2 regions of the Peribacillus sp. QJM3NY_7 genome follow, and region 2 is predicted to be linked to the other one. Evidence: riboswitches for the same ligand, from Rfam matches in the RefSeq annotation. Region 2 holds a riboswitch; the other holds the start of a gene.
The links. A riboswitch is a leader RNA that binds a small molecule or an ion and turns the genes downstream of it on or off. The one in region 2 is predicted to bind glycine.
Positions count from the first base shown of each region.

Region 1 (7,929 bases), 2.6 Mb from region 2:
GCCTCCACGTTAATTCTTCCAGCACTACCCTTCTTATTACTCGGATTGCTCCTATTCTTGTATGCACTCAAACGATTTTGGTTCAATGGATTATGCCCATTAAGGCAGCGAAGGATTTTGATGGGAATTCCGATATTCGGGACGTTCATCAAATTATACGAAACATATTTTTTTGCAAGCCAATTCAGTGGCTTGCTTTCCGGAGGACTATCGATTAACGATAGCATCAAATTATTCTCGATAAATCAACAGCAGCCTTTTTACCAAAAACTTTGCAATATCATCAAGGATGATCTGATCGAGGGCAGATCACTTGAAATGATTTTTCGGGAGCTCCCATATTTTGATGGGAATTTACCGGTGGTCGCTGCAAATGGTCAAAAATACGGCAGACTTGATGCCGAGTTACTTCATTACAGTCGTTTTATACTGGAGAAAATTGAAGAGAGAATGAATGCAATCTTGAAAATCATTCAGCCTCTAATGTTTTCACTGATAGGTCTTTTGATCGTGTCCATTTATTTGGCGGTTTTGCTGCCGATGTTCTCACTGCTCGAAGGTTTATAGGATTTCATTTTTGTATTCCGGAGGTGAAAATGCCCGAAGGTCATCTGGTATTCAGATGCTTTTAGGAGCATGATGATATGTTGAAGAAAGTGATGAATGAACGTGGTTTTACCCTAATAGAAATGCTTATTGTTTTACTGGTGATATCCATCCTTTTGATTATAACAATCCCCAATATCACGAAAAACCAATCCACAATCCAGTCTAAAGGATGTGAAGCTTTCGTTAAGATGGCCCAAGCACAGGTGCAGGCTTATGAAATCGATAATGCTAAACTGCCCGGAAGTATCGGTGAATTGGAAAGTCAAGGCTATCTCAAACAGACATCCTGCCCTAATGGGGATGAAATTAGTTTGGATAGTAAAGGAATGATAACGGTCGTTGAGTAGGAGAGAAGTGAATATACGGAATTCCGATGGTGGGTATACACTATCTGAAACCCTTATTGTCCTCGCTATTTTTGTACTCCTAATTTCCATTGGTCCTAATCTATATCCCAGCTTCACTAAAGGAATGGAAAATAGGCTTTTTCTTTCACAATTTCATGAAGATCTTTTCTATGCTCAACAGTATGCCATCAGTCATAAGAGCTTGATTTACCTCCATATTGATAATACCGAAAAGATTTATACCGTTTCGTCTTATAAGGAGGGGATCGTTTTAGAGAGAAGTATACCAGAGGATATCCAGTTTTTAAGCGGCACTTTGGGGTTCAGCTTTCATTTTAATCAATATGGAAATGCATCCAAAGCCGGAACGATTATGATTGATACCTCAAAGGGAAAGTACAAGCTGGTCCTCAATATCGGTAAAGGGAGGTTCCGGATTGAGAAATTGTAAAGGGTACGTCTACCTTGAGCTGATGGCCGCATTTTCTATTTGTATATTACTGGCCCTTGCCATTTTACCAATTCTTGAAGAGGTATTGACGCAGCGGAAAGATATTCCCGTAAGGACCGAAGCCCACCATTTATTATATGAAAGATTGACGGCGTTCATGGATGGGGAGATTCAAGCAGTTGGTCAGGAGATCATTTACAAAAAAAGAAGCTTTGAATTGTTTTGGAAGGACCATGGGGATTTCCCGGGAATGATTAAAGGGTGTGTACGCTATGAACATGAAACGGGTAATTGGGAATCCATTTGTGATGCTGCGAAAAAATGATGGCTTTACGATGATCGAATTGCTTTTTTCTTTATTGATTTTAATGACGACGTCGCTTTTCGTTCTGCAGCTCTTCTCGATCATTCACACCCAGATGAGGTCCGTTGATAAATTGCATCCTAAGGAGTGGGAGGTCTTTACCATGCAAGTGAAGCAGGAGGTCCGGAGTTCCAAAGCACAAGATGTAATGGGAAATAAATTATATTTGCTTTCAGGTGAACAATTAGCATCGCTGGAACAATATGAAGATAAGGTCCGAAGACGAGTGGATGGTATGGGGCATGAGGTCATCTTGCAGAACATTTCGGAATTCCAGGTCAATAAGGATGGCAGTGTCATTGTTATAAATATAACGGATAAAGCAGGGACTACTTTCAGTCGAAGATTTCATCCTTTCTTTAGGAATGATACGAAAATTGATGAATAATCAAAAAGGAGTCGTTTTCCCGATGGTCATGATTGTGGCGAGTGTTTTCATCATGTTCACGATACTAATGATCGACCAGTTTATCATTGATAAAAAGTTTTATAAAGAAGTGGAAGAGTCGCTTGTGGCCGACCATCTTGTCCATCTAGCCATCAAGGATGTGACGGCAGAGTGGGGCGAAGAGATTCCGAAAATCATCCAGGGGGAAATATCATATCCCAATGGTGTGGTGCGATATTCCTTAATGAAGCAAGAAGGTCCTTACGTCTATATCGAGTTTTCTTCCAAAACTAAAAATGATCGAGAGGGCAGGGTCATCATTCAATACGATAAAGAAGCGGGGGAAGTGAAAGAATGGTTGGAGAGGCAAGCTGTGTAATAGTAAAATCAACACCATTTTATTAGGGAACGCGAGAGGTTTACGGTGAAGGGAGCAAGGAAAGGAATAAAAAAAGCGTAAACCGGACATACTTTGCGTAGGGTGATGATTTTATATGTCTACAAACGCTTATATTAAATATCTGACGCAGCAGCTTGTCGAGTATTTCAATCTGACGAAAAAAGAACGAAAAGAAAAACGCCTTCACAGAAAAGAGGATAAAAACCAGGGTATGTCACATTGGTTTGGCATTGTCCCTTTTGCTTTGTCGATGTTTATAAGGAAAACGATCAAAAAGTAAAACAGATGTCCTGAACTTGGGACATCTGTTTTTTTGTTCTTTCCTTATCCCAAAGCCCTATCTGAAAGGTAAAATAATCCTCCGTTGATGATGGAAATTCTGATGTTGGGTTCATATTGTGCTTTTAGTGCTTCTTTTTCGGTATAATAGCTCTCACTTTTTTCGTCCATATCCTTGTAAAAATGCTCCAATAAATTCAAGTCATTCTGCCAGCGCAGCATTGCTTCCTCCGCCCAGGAATGGTCATCATCCTCGAAACTGGTTCTGATGTATGTATCAAGTCTTGCCAATCCACTCTTGGGCATGATCAGAGGTGAAAGCGTAAAGGAGTAATCCGGTATTTTCGGGGTGACGTTAATCGGTAAAACCCGATGGTGAAACCCTTCCATTATTTCACCCGAGATTAAATTCAGTCCGATTGACATGAAAGTATCTTTTTTGCGGTCGCATTGATAGGATATTTTCACATTCAGGGTCAGCCAAGGAAACAAAGGATTATTTCTGCCTTTTGATGGAGGCGTATTCTCAAAAAGTCTAGTATACCCTGCCAGCTTTTTGGTTGATTGAATAATCTGGTGAAGACGAGGGGAGCCGAAATGAATCATTTCTCCCTTTAAATCGGATGGAGCTTGTTCTGGATCGGTAATGAAAGTGATTTGTGCCGGGTTCGGAACACCTCCTGTTTTTTCTAGATAATGCCAATAAAAGGGTCTGTTCATTAATTCTTTATCCATCTCAATCGTCAATTGCACTGTAAGGTGGGTTGGTGCATTATCCAGTATTTCACAATCATTGGCTTTAAAGAAAGTGATTAAAAAATCATGAATTTCCCGTTGCTGCATGAACCTCACCTTCCTTCATTGATTGAGCGAATTGGATCAACGATGAAAAATTATCCATCTTGACTTTCATTTCACCTTCGGTTTTGGACTCGCCGACCACATCAATTAAATATTCTTCAATGTTGTTAATATCCAGTTTGGTTAAAATATCATCCAATTCACCGATTACTTTTTCAAATAAATTTATTTTTTCGTATAGTAACTTCAGTATATGTTCTTCAACTGTATTTTTCGTGGCAAAGTTATAAATCATCACATCTTCTTCCTGACCAAGGCGGTGAATCCTTCCAATTCTCTGTTCAAGCCTCATTGGGTTCCAGGGCAGGTCAAAATTAATCAAGTGATGGCAAAACTGAAGGTTTATCCCTTCCCCGCCAGCTTCTGTTGCGATTAATACCTGAATGTTCTTTTGGAATAATTCACGCATCCAGTCTTTCTTTCCGCGCTTAAAACCGCCTCGGAAAGGAACAGAAGAAATTCCATTCTGCTGTAGGTACCATTGGAGATATAGTTGAGTCGCCCTATATTCCGTAAAGATAATCACTTTGTCATCTATTTTCTTGATCAGTTCCAAAGCTTTTTCAGCCTTTGAGTTCTGGACCGTTTCATTCACTTTAGTAAATAAATCATCAAGCTTTGCCAAAAAATCAGGGGAAGGCTGATCGTATTTATCCCTCATATTCTTTAATGTATAAAAGACAGCCTCTCTGCTGCTGCATGCTTCCCTTTGGAGAGTGAGAGCCGAAAAGGCGCTTCCTTTTGATCCATCCGAAATTGGCTTGAATTTGGAAACAGCATCATACAATGCTTGTTCCGTTGGAGAAAATTCAATGGTGATGGTTTCCACATGCCGTTTTGTCCATTCAATGCCAGTATCGGCCCGCCGGTTTCGAATCATGACAGTATTGACCAGTTCCTTTAGGTGTTCATCTTCAGTTATGTTCCGGCCTTTCCCTTTATACTTTTCCGAAAAGAGCGAAGCATTTCCCAAGTGGCCCGGTTTCAATAACGAAACGAGGTGGAATATCTCCTCGACTTTATTTTGAATCGGAGTGGCTGTCAGGAGTAAACAAAATTTCTTTTTCAGATTTTGGACGAATTCATAGTTCTTCGTCTTATTATTTTTAAGTTTATGAGCTTCATCAATAATGATGAAGTCATATTCCTGAGTAAAGATGATATCTCGATGTGGAGCGCGTTTCGCTGTATCAATGGATGAAATGACCACATCACAGGAGTCCCAGACATAACTTTTTCTCTGAACGACTGCCGGAATATGAAACTTGGTATTCAATTCAAATGCCCATTGTGTGACAAGGGAAGCCGGAACAAGGATCAATACTTTTTTTACAAGGCCCCTAATCATATACTCTTTTAGGATCAAGCCTGCTTCAATTGTTTTTCCCAGCCCTACCTCATCAGCCAAAATGGCTTTTCCATTCATCTTTTCCACTACTTGCTTCGCCGCTTCCAATTGATGGGGAAGCGGGGTTAGCTGAGGAAGATGCTTTGGGGCCTGTAAACCTTCGAAATCAGGGATGATAAGGTTTTCCTCCATTTGAACCGCCAACTTATAAAGCTCCCAATTTCCCCATGGACCGTCATTTTCCATCTTTTGCAGAAACTCGTCATTCCATTCAGAATTGAAGGATATATTGATTTTCATAGAAATAACTCCCTCTTAAATCATAATTTCCTTAATATAAGGTCAAAACCCGAACATTTCATATGTGAAGTAAGAAAAATATTTCTTTTTCAAAAAATATTGCAGAGATAAGTTTCTTAGGGTAGGATATAAGTATATTTAGAAAATTCCAATTTCCAAACGCTACAAAGAATGTTTGTACATCGATTTTGCAGTTCGCGTTTTCTTAGTATGGGCTATAGGCTCCTAATTTATCCAAGATTACTGAAGGAGATCAGTCAAACGGTTTCTGAAGTTTTAGGAGAATTGGCAGAGAATGCATCCCATTTATGCTAAAAGGTTTTACCGATGCTTGGAACTTATTCGTTTCCTTTCAATGGTAGACCATTTATATGCGGGTGAAGATAAGGGGAGAGACTACGGATGTAGCGCCGAAGGAGCAAACTTAGCAGTGAATCTCTCAGGCAAAAGAACTCTTATTGGACGCAACTCTGGAGAGCGCCGCCCGTTATGGGACGGCCACCAAAGGGGAAAACCTATTACATAGGTAAACTTTCAGGTTTCAGGACAGAGAAAAAGCTCAAACGGGCTTTCTCTGTCCTTTTTTGTGCTTTTTTCACATCATGAATCAGGATGTATCTGATGCGTAATGACAAGAAGCTTTTGATAATGAAGCCAATTAATTTTTAAAAAAATCTGAAGGGGGTCATGTTTTGACCAATTTAAACAGAACACCACTATTTGAGGTTTATCGTGAATATGGAGGTAAAACGATTGATTTTGGCGGCTGGGAACTTCCTGTCCAATTTTCGGGTATAAAGGATGAACATGAAGCCGTACGGACAAAAGCGGGGTTATTTGATGTTTCCCATATGGGGGAAGTCGATGTTAAGGGGCCTGGGAGCCTTTCCTTTTTACAGAAGATGCTGACAAATGATATATCAAAGCTGCAACAGGGCGGGGCCCAATATACCGCCATGTGTTATGAAAACGGAGGCACGGTTGATGATCTTATCGTGTATAAAAGGGCTGAGGACGACTATCTGCTCGTGGTCAATGCAGCGAATACAGAAAAAGATTTCAATTGGCTTCAAGCGAATTTAACGGAAGATGCCCAAATTACGAATGTATCAAGTGACTATACACAGCTGGCACTTCAAGGACCAGCTGCAGAGAAGATATTACAAAAACTATCCGGAAGTACTGACTTAAGTGAAATTGGATTTTTCAGGTTCAAGGATAATGTCATGATTAACGGTATCTCCACGCTGGTATCCCGTACTGGATACACTGGTGAAGATGGTTTTGAAATATATAGCGACAGTAAAAATGGCCCTGCCCTTTGGAAGGCGATTATGGATGCCGGTAAGGAAGAGGGGGTTCAGCCAATTGGTTTAGGCGCTCGTGATACCCTGCGTTTTGAAGCGAAACTGCCGCTGTATGGGCAGGAGCTTTCGGCGGACATCACCCCGATAGAAGCCGGGATTGGTTTTGCAGTAAAAGTGGATAAGGAAGTTGATTTTTTCGGGAAAGCCGTTCTTGCTGAGCAAAAGGAGAAAGGGGCTCCCCGGAAGCTTGTGGGAATTGAAATGATTGACCGTGGCATTCCACGTCATGGGTATAAGGTCTACAGCGGTGATGAAGTCATTGGCGAGGTCACGACTGGTACCCAATCGCCAACATTGAAGAAAAACGTTGGATTGGTACTTATCGATAAGGAATTTTCGGTGCTGGATGCGGAAGTCGAAGTGGAAATCCGTTCCAAACGTTTGAAAGCCGTTATAATACAAACACCTTTTTATAAAAAACCACGTAAATAGAGGGGAATGGTCATTAGATGAAACATCGTTATTTACCCATGACAGAGCAAGATAAACAAGAAATGCTGGAAGCGATAGGGGTATCCGCTGCTGAAGAACTTTTCAATGATATCCCTGAAAGCGTTCGTTTTCAAGGAGAATACGATATCAAGCCTGCTAAATCGGAACCTGCATTAATGAAAGAATTATCAAGGCTTGCTGCAAAGAATGCGGACCTTAAAAATTATGCTTCCTTCCTTGGTGCGGGTGTCTATGACCATTATGCGCCGGTCATCGTCGATCATGTTCTTTCCCGTTCTGAGTTTTATACGGCGTATACACCGTATCAGCCTGAAATTTCACAGGGCGAGCTTCAAGCAATCTTTGAATATCAAACGATGATATGTGAATTGACGGGTATGGATGTGGCTAACTCCTCCATGTATGACGGCGGGACGGCGCTGGCTGAAGCAGCGATGCTTGCTTCAGGACAGACAAGGCGGAAGAAGATTCTCATTTCAGGAACCGTTCATCCTGAATCAAGAGAAGTTGTGAAGACATATGCAAAAGGGCAACGCGTGGAAGTGATCGAAATTCCTCATAAAGACGGTGTGACGGACTTAGCTGCTTTAAGGGAATTGGCGAATGATGACATTGCAGGAGTGATCGTGCAATACCCGAACTTTTTTGGCCGGATCGAGCCATTGAAAGAAATGGAAGAAATCATTCATGACGTCAAGTCCATGTTTATCGTTTCCAGTAATCCGCTTGCATTGGGAGCTTTGACATCCCCTGGTGCACTCG
Region 1 covers NZ_CM149663.1:3,602,408-3,610,336, reverse strand. The annotation lists gene comGB (competence type IV pilus assembly protein ComGB) at 1-567, shown strand, start outside; gene comGC (competence type IV pilus major pilin ComGC) at 645-956, shown strand; gene comGD (competence type IV pilus minor pilin ComGD) at 964-1,407, shown strand; gene AC0VX1_RS17250 (hypothetical protein) at 1,394-1,732, shown strand; gene comGF (competence type IV pilus minor pilin ComGF) at 1,680-2,159, shown strand; gene comGG (competence type IV pilus minor pilin ComGG) at 2,152-2,538, shown strand; gene AC0VX1_RS17235 (YqzE family protein) at 2,654-2,839, shown strand; gene AC0VX1_RS17230 (YqhG family protein) at 2,884-3,681, opposite strand; gene AC0VX1_RS17225 (DEAD/DEAH box helicase) at 3,659-5,347, opposite strand; glycine riboswitch at 5,725-5,812, shown strand; glycine riboswitch at 5,816-5,899, shown strand; gene gcvT (glycine cleavage system aminomethyltransferase GcvT) at 6,040-7,146, shown strand; gene gcvPA (aminomethyl-transferring glycine dehydrogenase subunit GcvPA) at 7,164-7,929, shown strand, end outside.
Region 1: another riboswitch for glycine. It lies ahead of gcvT (glycine cleavage system aminomethyltransferase GcvT); the one in region 2 lies ahead of AC0VX1_RS03210 (amino acid permease).

Region 2 (7,929 bases):
TACAATTATTCCAGAATCATAAAAAAATGAAAAGGCTGTTCCAAAACCTTGGACTCAAAAACGAATATTATAGAAAAAACCGTTAGGAAACATATCTATATATTCACCAACCAGTCAGGTTGCAGTCCATGTTTTGAAACAGCCCAATAAATTCCATAATGGCTTACCACCCGTTATGGGACATGACTAAAAGTGAGGCACCCGCAATCAGCAACTCCCCAATGTTTCCTTGATACTGCTGTATACTTCGTCCCACAGGTGTTTTTCTTCAGCAAAAGCCGCAGTTATCTTTTTAATAACTGCTTTTTGCTCTGCCTCGAAACGTTCATCATCCTTGGCAGGCAGGTCAGACCTTAACTCCATTACGAACTCTTGTACCTTTGGTGCACGAGGTCCCCAAACAGCTTTTTCTTCACCATCCTTATCAATGAATATAAAAATGGGAATCGAACGCGCTGTTCCATTCGTTAAATATTGATCCATCAGTTCAAGATTTTGATCTCGTAAAATCATGCGAGTTTCGATATTTGCCGCTTCAGATATATTCAGCAGAATAGGAATATTCATCATCGCGTCCCCGCACCAGTCTTCAGTAATGACAATAACTCGAAGTTCCTTCTTCTTTAATGCATCAAAAAAGTCTTGGTCCTCTGCAGAAGTGGAAAAACCTTGCTGGATCGATTGTAAGTTTTCTTTATGTACTTTCATCGAAGATACAAATTCTTGAGCAGGAATCCCCTTTTCAAACCATTCATTCAGTGTCGTCATCGTATTTCTCCTAACTATTCTTTAAATTAAAAGTACCATAAACCACTTATTATTTCATTGTTTCCATCCCGAAAAATAAAATGACAAATTGGTAAATTAAATCCATGTTTTCTTTCCCGTGTAAAGGGAAAACTATACATACATTCAATAGCTTACTAACTATTTTATATTGATAAAAACATTGTTTTCTAGTTTAGGAGATGAAATTTTGTGGAAGGCTTTCTCTTTGCGCTACTCCCTGCATTGACATGGGGCAGCTTAGTGCTTGTTTCCGAAAAACTCGGAGGCAACTCTTATAATCAAACACTTGGCATTACAATCGGTTCATTACTGTTCGCCATCATGATGTCTTTCATCAATCCGCCGGAATGGAGCAGTCTAGTGTGGATTGTCGGCATCATTTCCGGGATAGGCTGGGCATTCGGGCAGTTATTTCAATTCAATAGCGTCAAGGAAATCGGGGTATCGAAAACCGTTCCAATCTCAACAGGACTGCAAATTCTAGGAAATACATTTTTTGCGGTCATCATTTTCAGGGAATGGAATGACAAGATGACAATCATCATCGGCATTGTTGCAATCATCTGTTTGATTACAGGTGTCTTGCTGACAAGCTATGGCGATGGTGATAACAAAAAAGAAGGAAGCATGAAAAAAGGGGTTTTTTACCTTGCCATTTCTACGGTGGGTTATGTTACATATGTCATCGTCGTCAGATGGAATGAGGTTGACGGATGGTCGGCGATCCTGCCGCAAGCAATTGGCATGTTCCTGGCTGCCTTGCTCCTTTCCATCAAACATAAACCGTTTAATAAGTATGCCGGACGGAATATCCTTACCGGAATGATGTGGGCTGTCGGCAATATCGGTCTCCTGCTCGCTAATCCCAAAGTGGGCGTGGCCATCGCATTCTCATTTTCCCAAATGGGAATCGTCATTTCCACTTTAGGCGGCATCTTTCTTTTAGGAGAGAAAAAATCCAAAAAGCAAATGGCCTTTGTCATCATCGGGTGTGTACTCGTAATTGCTGGCGGAATCATGATTGGCTTTACAAAAGAATAGTCAAAGGAGAGCTGAACGATGTATGAAGATTTAGAGAAAAAAGTCGTCGTGATCACTGGCGCGGCAAAAGGATTAGGAAAAGCCATGGCCGAAAGGTTCGGTAAAGAAAAAGCACATGTCGTATTAAATTATCACACTGAAAATGGAGACCATAAGGAAATCATCAAAACGATTGAAGCTGCAGGCGGGAAAGCCGCAGCCATTCAAGGTGACGTTTCAAAGGAAGCTGATGTGAAGAAATTGCTTTCTTTCGCTGTGGACACCTTTGGTACAATCGACATCATGATCAACAATGCTGGTATTGAAAATGAAGTGCCCAGCGAAAAATTGACTCTTGAAGATTGGCAGAAAGTCATCGATGTAAATCTAACGGGGATGTTCCTGGCAAGCAGGGAAGCAATCAGTTATATGCTCGATCATGGCATTAAGGGCAATATCATTAATATGTCTTCCGTTCATGACCGGATACCTTGGCCTCATTTTGTCCACTATGCAGCAAGTAAGGGCGGAGTCAAGATGATGACAGAAACCCTTGCACTTGAATATGCTCCTAAAGGGATTCGCATTAATAATATTTCACCTGGTGCAATCGACACACCCATCAATGCCGAAAAATTCGATGACCCGAAAGCTAAACAAGAAGTCATCAACCTGATACCGATGGGATACATCGGAAAACCGGAACAAATTGCCGCTTGTGCCGCTTGGCTCGCTTCCGCTGAATCGAGCTATGTAACGGGCTTGACCTTATATGCTGATGGCGGAATGACCAAATATCCAGGTTTCCAAGCAGGAAAAGGCTGAACTTAACGTATGAAAAGAACCACTCCATCACAAACATGGGGTGGTTCTTTTCATGCCCCTGGACAAGGATGTTGTACAAGCTGAAGAAAAATAATACTTCCTTTACTTGCGGTCTTTTTACTCGGATTGGTTGTCCTATTTGCGATTTCTGCATTGGAACCAACAAATCCTAATCATTCCCCTTGCTGTCCCTCCCTTGTTACGAGGTCAAATTAGCTACACTCGTGAGTTTCGCCGTTTTACTCGTGAATTCAACAACTTCTCGTGAATTTCGCTATTTTACTCGTGAATTCGACGACTTTACTCGTGAATTCCGCTGTTTTACTCGTGAATTCAACGACTTTACTCGTGAGTTTCGCCGTTTTACTCGTGAATTCCACAATTGATCTACAAGGAAAAAAAGGCCCTTCTCGAATTAGAGAAGGGCTTTTTACTAGAATTTCTTATCCTGAAATCTCATCATCGGATTTAACATCCAATGGTGTTCGTTTATCCATTTTCAGCATGTAATAACTTGCTATTACCAAGGCTAGGAAAACGATTCCGACAACCAAGGAAATCCTTGTACTAGGATTGATCCACATACCTACCAGCACCATCAGTAAAAAGGCTATTGTCGCATAGTTACTGTAAGGGGCCAACGGCATTTTGAACGGATGTTTCTCCATTTCAGCGGCATTTACCTTTCTGAACTTAAGCTCACTGATAAGTAAGACAAACCATGGAATCATCCCAGGCAAAACACTCGCACTGTACACATAAAGGAATACTTGCGGCGGTGCAAGGTAATTCAGGATAACCCCGATGCCCAACCCTAATAGTACAGCGATCGTGCAATATGCCGGAACTCCATTTTTAGATACTTTAGCAAAGACTTTCGGAGCTTGGCCATTCAATGCCAGTGTGTAAAGCATACGACCTGCACTGAAAATCCCACTGTTGCATCCAGACATCGCCGCAGTGATGACCACAAAATTAATGATGCCTGCCGCTGCAGTGATACCTATTTTGGCAAAGGTCGAAACAAACGGACTGCCTAAGTCATCCAGTTGATCCCAAGGGAATACTGTCACGATGACGAAAATGGCACCAATGTAGAAAATTAAAATGCGCCATATAATTGATTGAATCGCTTTTGTTACGGTCTTCGTTGGGTCTTTCGCTTCCCCTGCTGTGATGCCGATAAGCTCAACGCCTTGATAGGAAGCCACGACAAGTGAAAGCGCAAAGAAGAATCCTGTCCAGCCTCCCGTAAAGAAGCCGCCATTTTCCCAAAGATTCGATAATCCAATCGCATCCCCGCCATTGCCTATTCCAAAGAAGATAAGGCCCAGGCCGGCAACGATCATCAATATAATCGTTATGATTTTTATAAGTGCAAACCAGAATTCAAATTCCCCGAATGATTTAACGGAAATGAGGTTGGCCGCTCCCAAGATGATCATGGCGACCACACCTGGTATCCAGGCCGGTAACTCCGGGAACCAATATTGCATATACAAGCCAACCGCAATGATTTCGGACATTCCGACGATTACCCATTGAAACCAATTGCTCCAAGCAGTCATATAACCTGCCAAAGGATGTATATAGCTACTCGCAAAGGTTGCAAAAGAACCTGTAGTCGGTTCTAAATAAAGCATCTCACCCATGGAACGCATGATGAAAAATATAAAAATACCTGCAATGGCATAAGCAAGCATTACAGAGGGCCCGGTCCATTTGATCGTGCTCGCAGATCCCATGAATAACCCGACTCCGATGGTTCCGCCCAAAGCTATCATTTGAATGTGACGTGCTTCCAGCCCTCTCTTTAATTCCTTGTTCGACATGATTAACTCCTCCAGATGCAATATCGGTAATGCTTTTCTATCCTTACCATGAACTTATTAATTATTGCAGTTAGAAATGCTCTATCGAAAAAATACCAATAACACTTCATTTATGTTTTCTTATCTTATAATAGTAAATATTCTGTAAAAATACAATTGTATTTTTGAAATAAACAGTTGCCAATAATATCTTGTTGATTTTTCTAATCAGAAAATATCATTTTAAAAAAATGATGTTCAGTATTTTATTATAGTGATCGTTCATAATGAGTAGAAAACAATCACTTCTGCTTAGACCTTAAGTTAAATTCAGACCACTATTAAACTACAGATAATGCCTGTTTCATTTCAAAAAATTTGTTGACCTACCGAAAAATAGATGATAGAATTCCAATATTATTTTATAAGCATAATGAAATGATCAAGCAGTGGAAAATTATCACTGACTGACATTTCTTCACAACCGCATACAAGCAAGCGATGAATGCTATGGATGACACTATAGCAGGAGCAGCTTCTGGAGAGACTGTACAAGATGCAGCGCCGAAGGATTCACAATCTCAGGCAAAAGGACAGAAGAGTAACGAATGATATATTGTTATTCTGAGCCCTTTAAGAGATTGGTATTATCCAATCTCTTTTTTTAATGTCCATTTTGTGATTGGACTAAAACAACAAATGGGAAAGGCAAGCTGGACGACAATCACGTCCCTCTCTCCAAGACCATGCAGGTAAACATTCACTACCAAGACTATAAAAACGGGGGCGTACGAATTGGCTAAACAAGAATTAAAAAGAGATTTAAAAAATCGACATGTACAACTGATTGCAATAGGAGGAACCATTGGCACCGGTTTATTTTTAGGTTCCGGAAAAGCCATACAATTAGCAGGTCCTTCCATATTATTCTCTTATATGATAATAGGGATTGCCTTGTTTTTTGTGATGAGGGCCCTGGGGGAATTGCTTTTATCCAATGCAGGGTACACATCATTCACTGAATTCGCAACTGAATATGTCGGTCCATGGGCCGGCTTCGTGACCGGTTGGACATATTGGTTTTGTTGGATCATGACCGCAATGGCCGATATCATAGCTGTCGGTGTTTATATGCAATATTGGTTTGATGTCCCTCAATGGATTCCGGCTCTGCTTTGTCTGGTCATTCTGTTAGGATTGAACCTATTGACCGTTAAGATCTTTGGCGAATTGGAATTCTGGTTTGCCATCATTAAAGTAATCACGATCATCGCCTTGATCATCGTAGGAGTTTTCCTTCTGATCATCGGCTTCAATACCAATACCGGAACGGTTTCCCTAACGAACCTTTGGAATCATGGCGGCATGTTCCCCAATGGCATTTCCGGATTCCTGTTATCTTTACAGTTGGTCGTCTTCTCATTTGTCGGTGTCGAATTGGTCGGGGTTTCTGCAGCAGAAACGGCGAACCCGCGAAAGAACATTCCATCTGCCATCAATAAAATCCCTGTCCGGATTTTGCTTTTCTACGTTGGTGCACTATTCGTCATTCTCTGCGTCAACCCATGGACACAACTGGATGCCACAAGCAGTCCATTTGTAGAGGTCTTTGCGTTAATCGGCATTCCAGTCGCTGCAGGGATCATCAACTTCGTCGTTTTGACATCCGCTGCTTCTGCATGCAACAGCGGTTTATTTTCAACGAGCCGAATACTTTATACGTTAAGCAGGAATGGCGAAGCCCCTGCTAAACTGGAAAAATTAAATAAACAGGCTGTCCCGGGCAATGCCTTATTCACATCCACAATCGTTGTATCAATAGGGGCATTATTAAGCAAGCTGATACCGGAACAGGCATTTACTGTCGTGACTACCATCAGTGCCATCTGTTTCATATGGGTATGGAGCATTATCTTGATCTCCCATATCAAATATTCGAAAACAAGGCCTGACCTAAGAGCCGAATCGACTTTCAAGGCTCCTTTTACACCTTTTGTCAATTACGTCATTTTAGGCTTATTCCTGTTCATCCTTATTGTTATGCTATTCGCTGAAGCTACACGGCTATCACTGCTCTTGACCCCAATCTGGTTCATCCTCTTGGTGATACTATATAATTATCGAAAAAAAAGATAGCTAAAGGAAATAAAGCCTTAAACTCAATATGAATTCAAGGCTTTATCTGCATATGAACATATTAGGCCTTCGGCTTTCTGCACACTTTTGCTAAAATATATCAGGCAACTGCATTAAATTTTATATCAAAATAGTGTAAGCTAGTATATATTATCGGACCTTTTCCGTCATGTATGAATTTTCCATCCGGTTTGGTTCACCCATCCATCAGTGGCATTGAAGAATAAACCCCCATTGGTGGGCGTTTCACTTTATTTAAAACGGAGGGGTTGTTTAATGAAGATTATATATATTCTTACACTAGTTCCTTTTATAGGCATACTGGGATTTCTACCTTTTGTTAATAAAATAGAACCATATGTATTAGGGATGCCTTTCAATATGTTCTGGATGGCTATGTGGGTGGTCCTTACCTCTGCCATACTCGGCATCATGTATAAGCTGGATCCCAGGAATCGGGAAGGTGACCAGGAATGAATATTGCTCTCTTAATCATTTTAGCATTTTTACTTCTATCGATATTTTTAGGAATACGCTCTTCAAAAGGAAAAGATATGGACTTGGAACAATGGACGGTGGGCGGACGCGGTTTTGGTGCGATATTCGTCTTTCTGCTGATGGCCGGGGAAATCTATACGACCTTCTCCTTCCTTGGCGGCAGCGGCTGGGCTTATGGCAAGGGCGCACCCGCTCTATATGTTCTAATTTACATTACTTTGTCTTACGTATTATCCTATTGGCTCCTGCCGGAAATATGGAGATATGCCAAAGAAAATAAACTGATGTCTCAATCCGATTTCTTTGTAAGCAAATATAAGAGTCCCAGTTTAGGAATTTTGGCTGCACTTGTCGGTGTGGTGTCGATGATCCCAGTGATCGTCGTGCAGCTGAAAGGATTGGGGATCATTGTCTCAGAAGCATCTTATGGTGCCATCTCAATGTCTGAGGCAGTTTGGATGGGGGCGATCAGCCTTACCATTTATGTGATGATCTCCGGTATACACGGTTCAGTTTGGACCGCGGTCATTAAAGATATCATGATGGTCGCCATAATAGGATTTTTGGGGATTTATCTGCCGATACATTACTTTGGCGGATTTCAGCCGATGTTTGAAGCGGTTGATGCCGCCAAGCCTGGTTTTCTAAAGTTCCCTGATCAGGGGCTTAGCGTATCATGGTTCATCTCCACGGTAATATTGCTCGTATTCGGTTTCTATATGTGGCCGCAAGTTTTCAGCGCTGTTTATTCAGCACGCAGCGGCAAGGTATTTCGAAAGAACGCCATCATCAGTCCTTTATATACACTCATGCTGTTATTCGTCTTTTTCGTTGGGTTTACAGCTATATT
Region 2 covers NZ_CM149663.1:665,733-673,661, reverse strand. The annotation lists gene AC0VX1_RS03235 (helix-turn-helix domain-containing protein) at 1-22, shown strand, start outside; gene AC0VX1_RS03230 (thioredoxin family protein) at 208-768, opposite strand; gene AC0VX1_RS03225 (GRP family sugar transporter) at 979-1,830, shown strand; gene AC0VX1_RS03220 (glucose-1-dehydrogenase) at 1,849-2,634, shown strand; gene AC0VX1_RS03215 (amino acid permease) at 3,078-4,466, opposite strand; glycine riboswitch at 4,974-5,052, shown strand; gene AC0VX1_RS03210 (amino acid permease) at 5,241-6,581, shown strand; gene AC0VX1_RS03205 (DUF3311 domain-containing protein) at 6,858-7,058, shown strand; gene AC0VX1_RS03200 (sodium:solute symporter family protein) at 7,055-7,929, shown strand, end outside.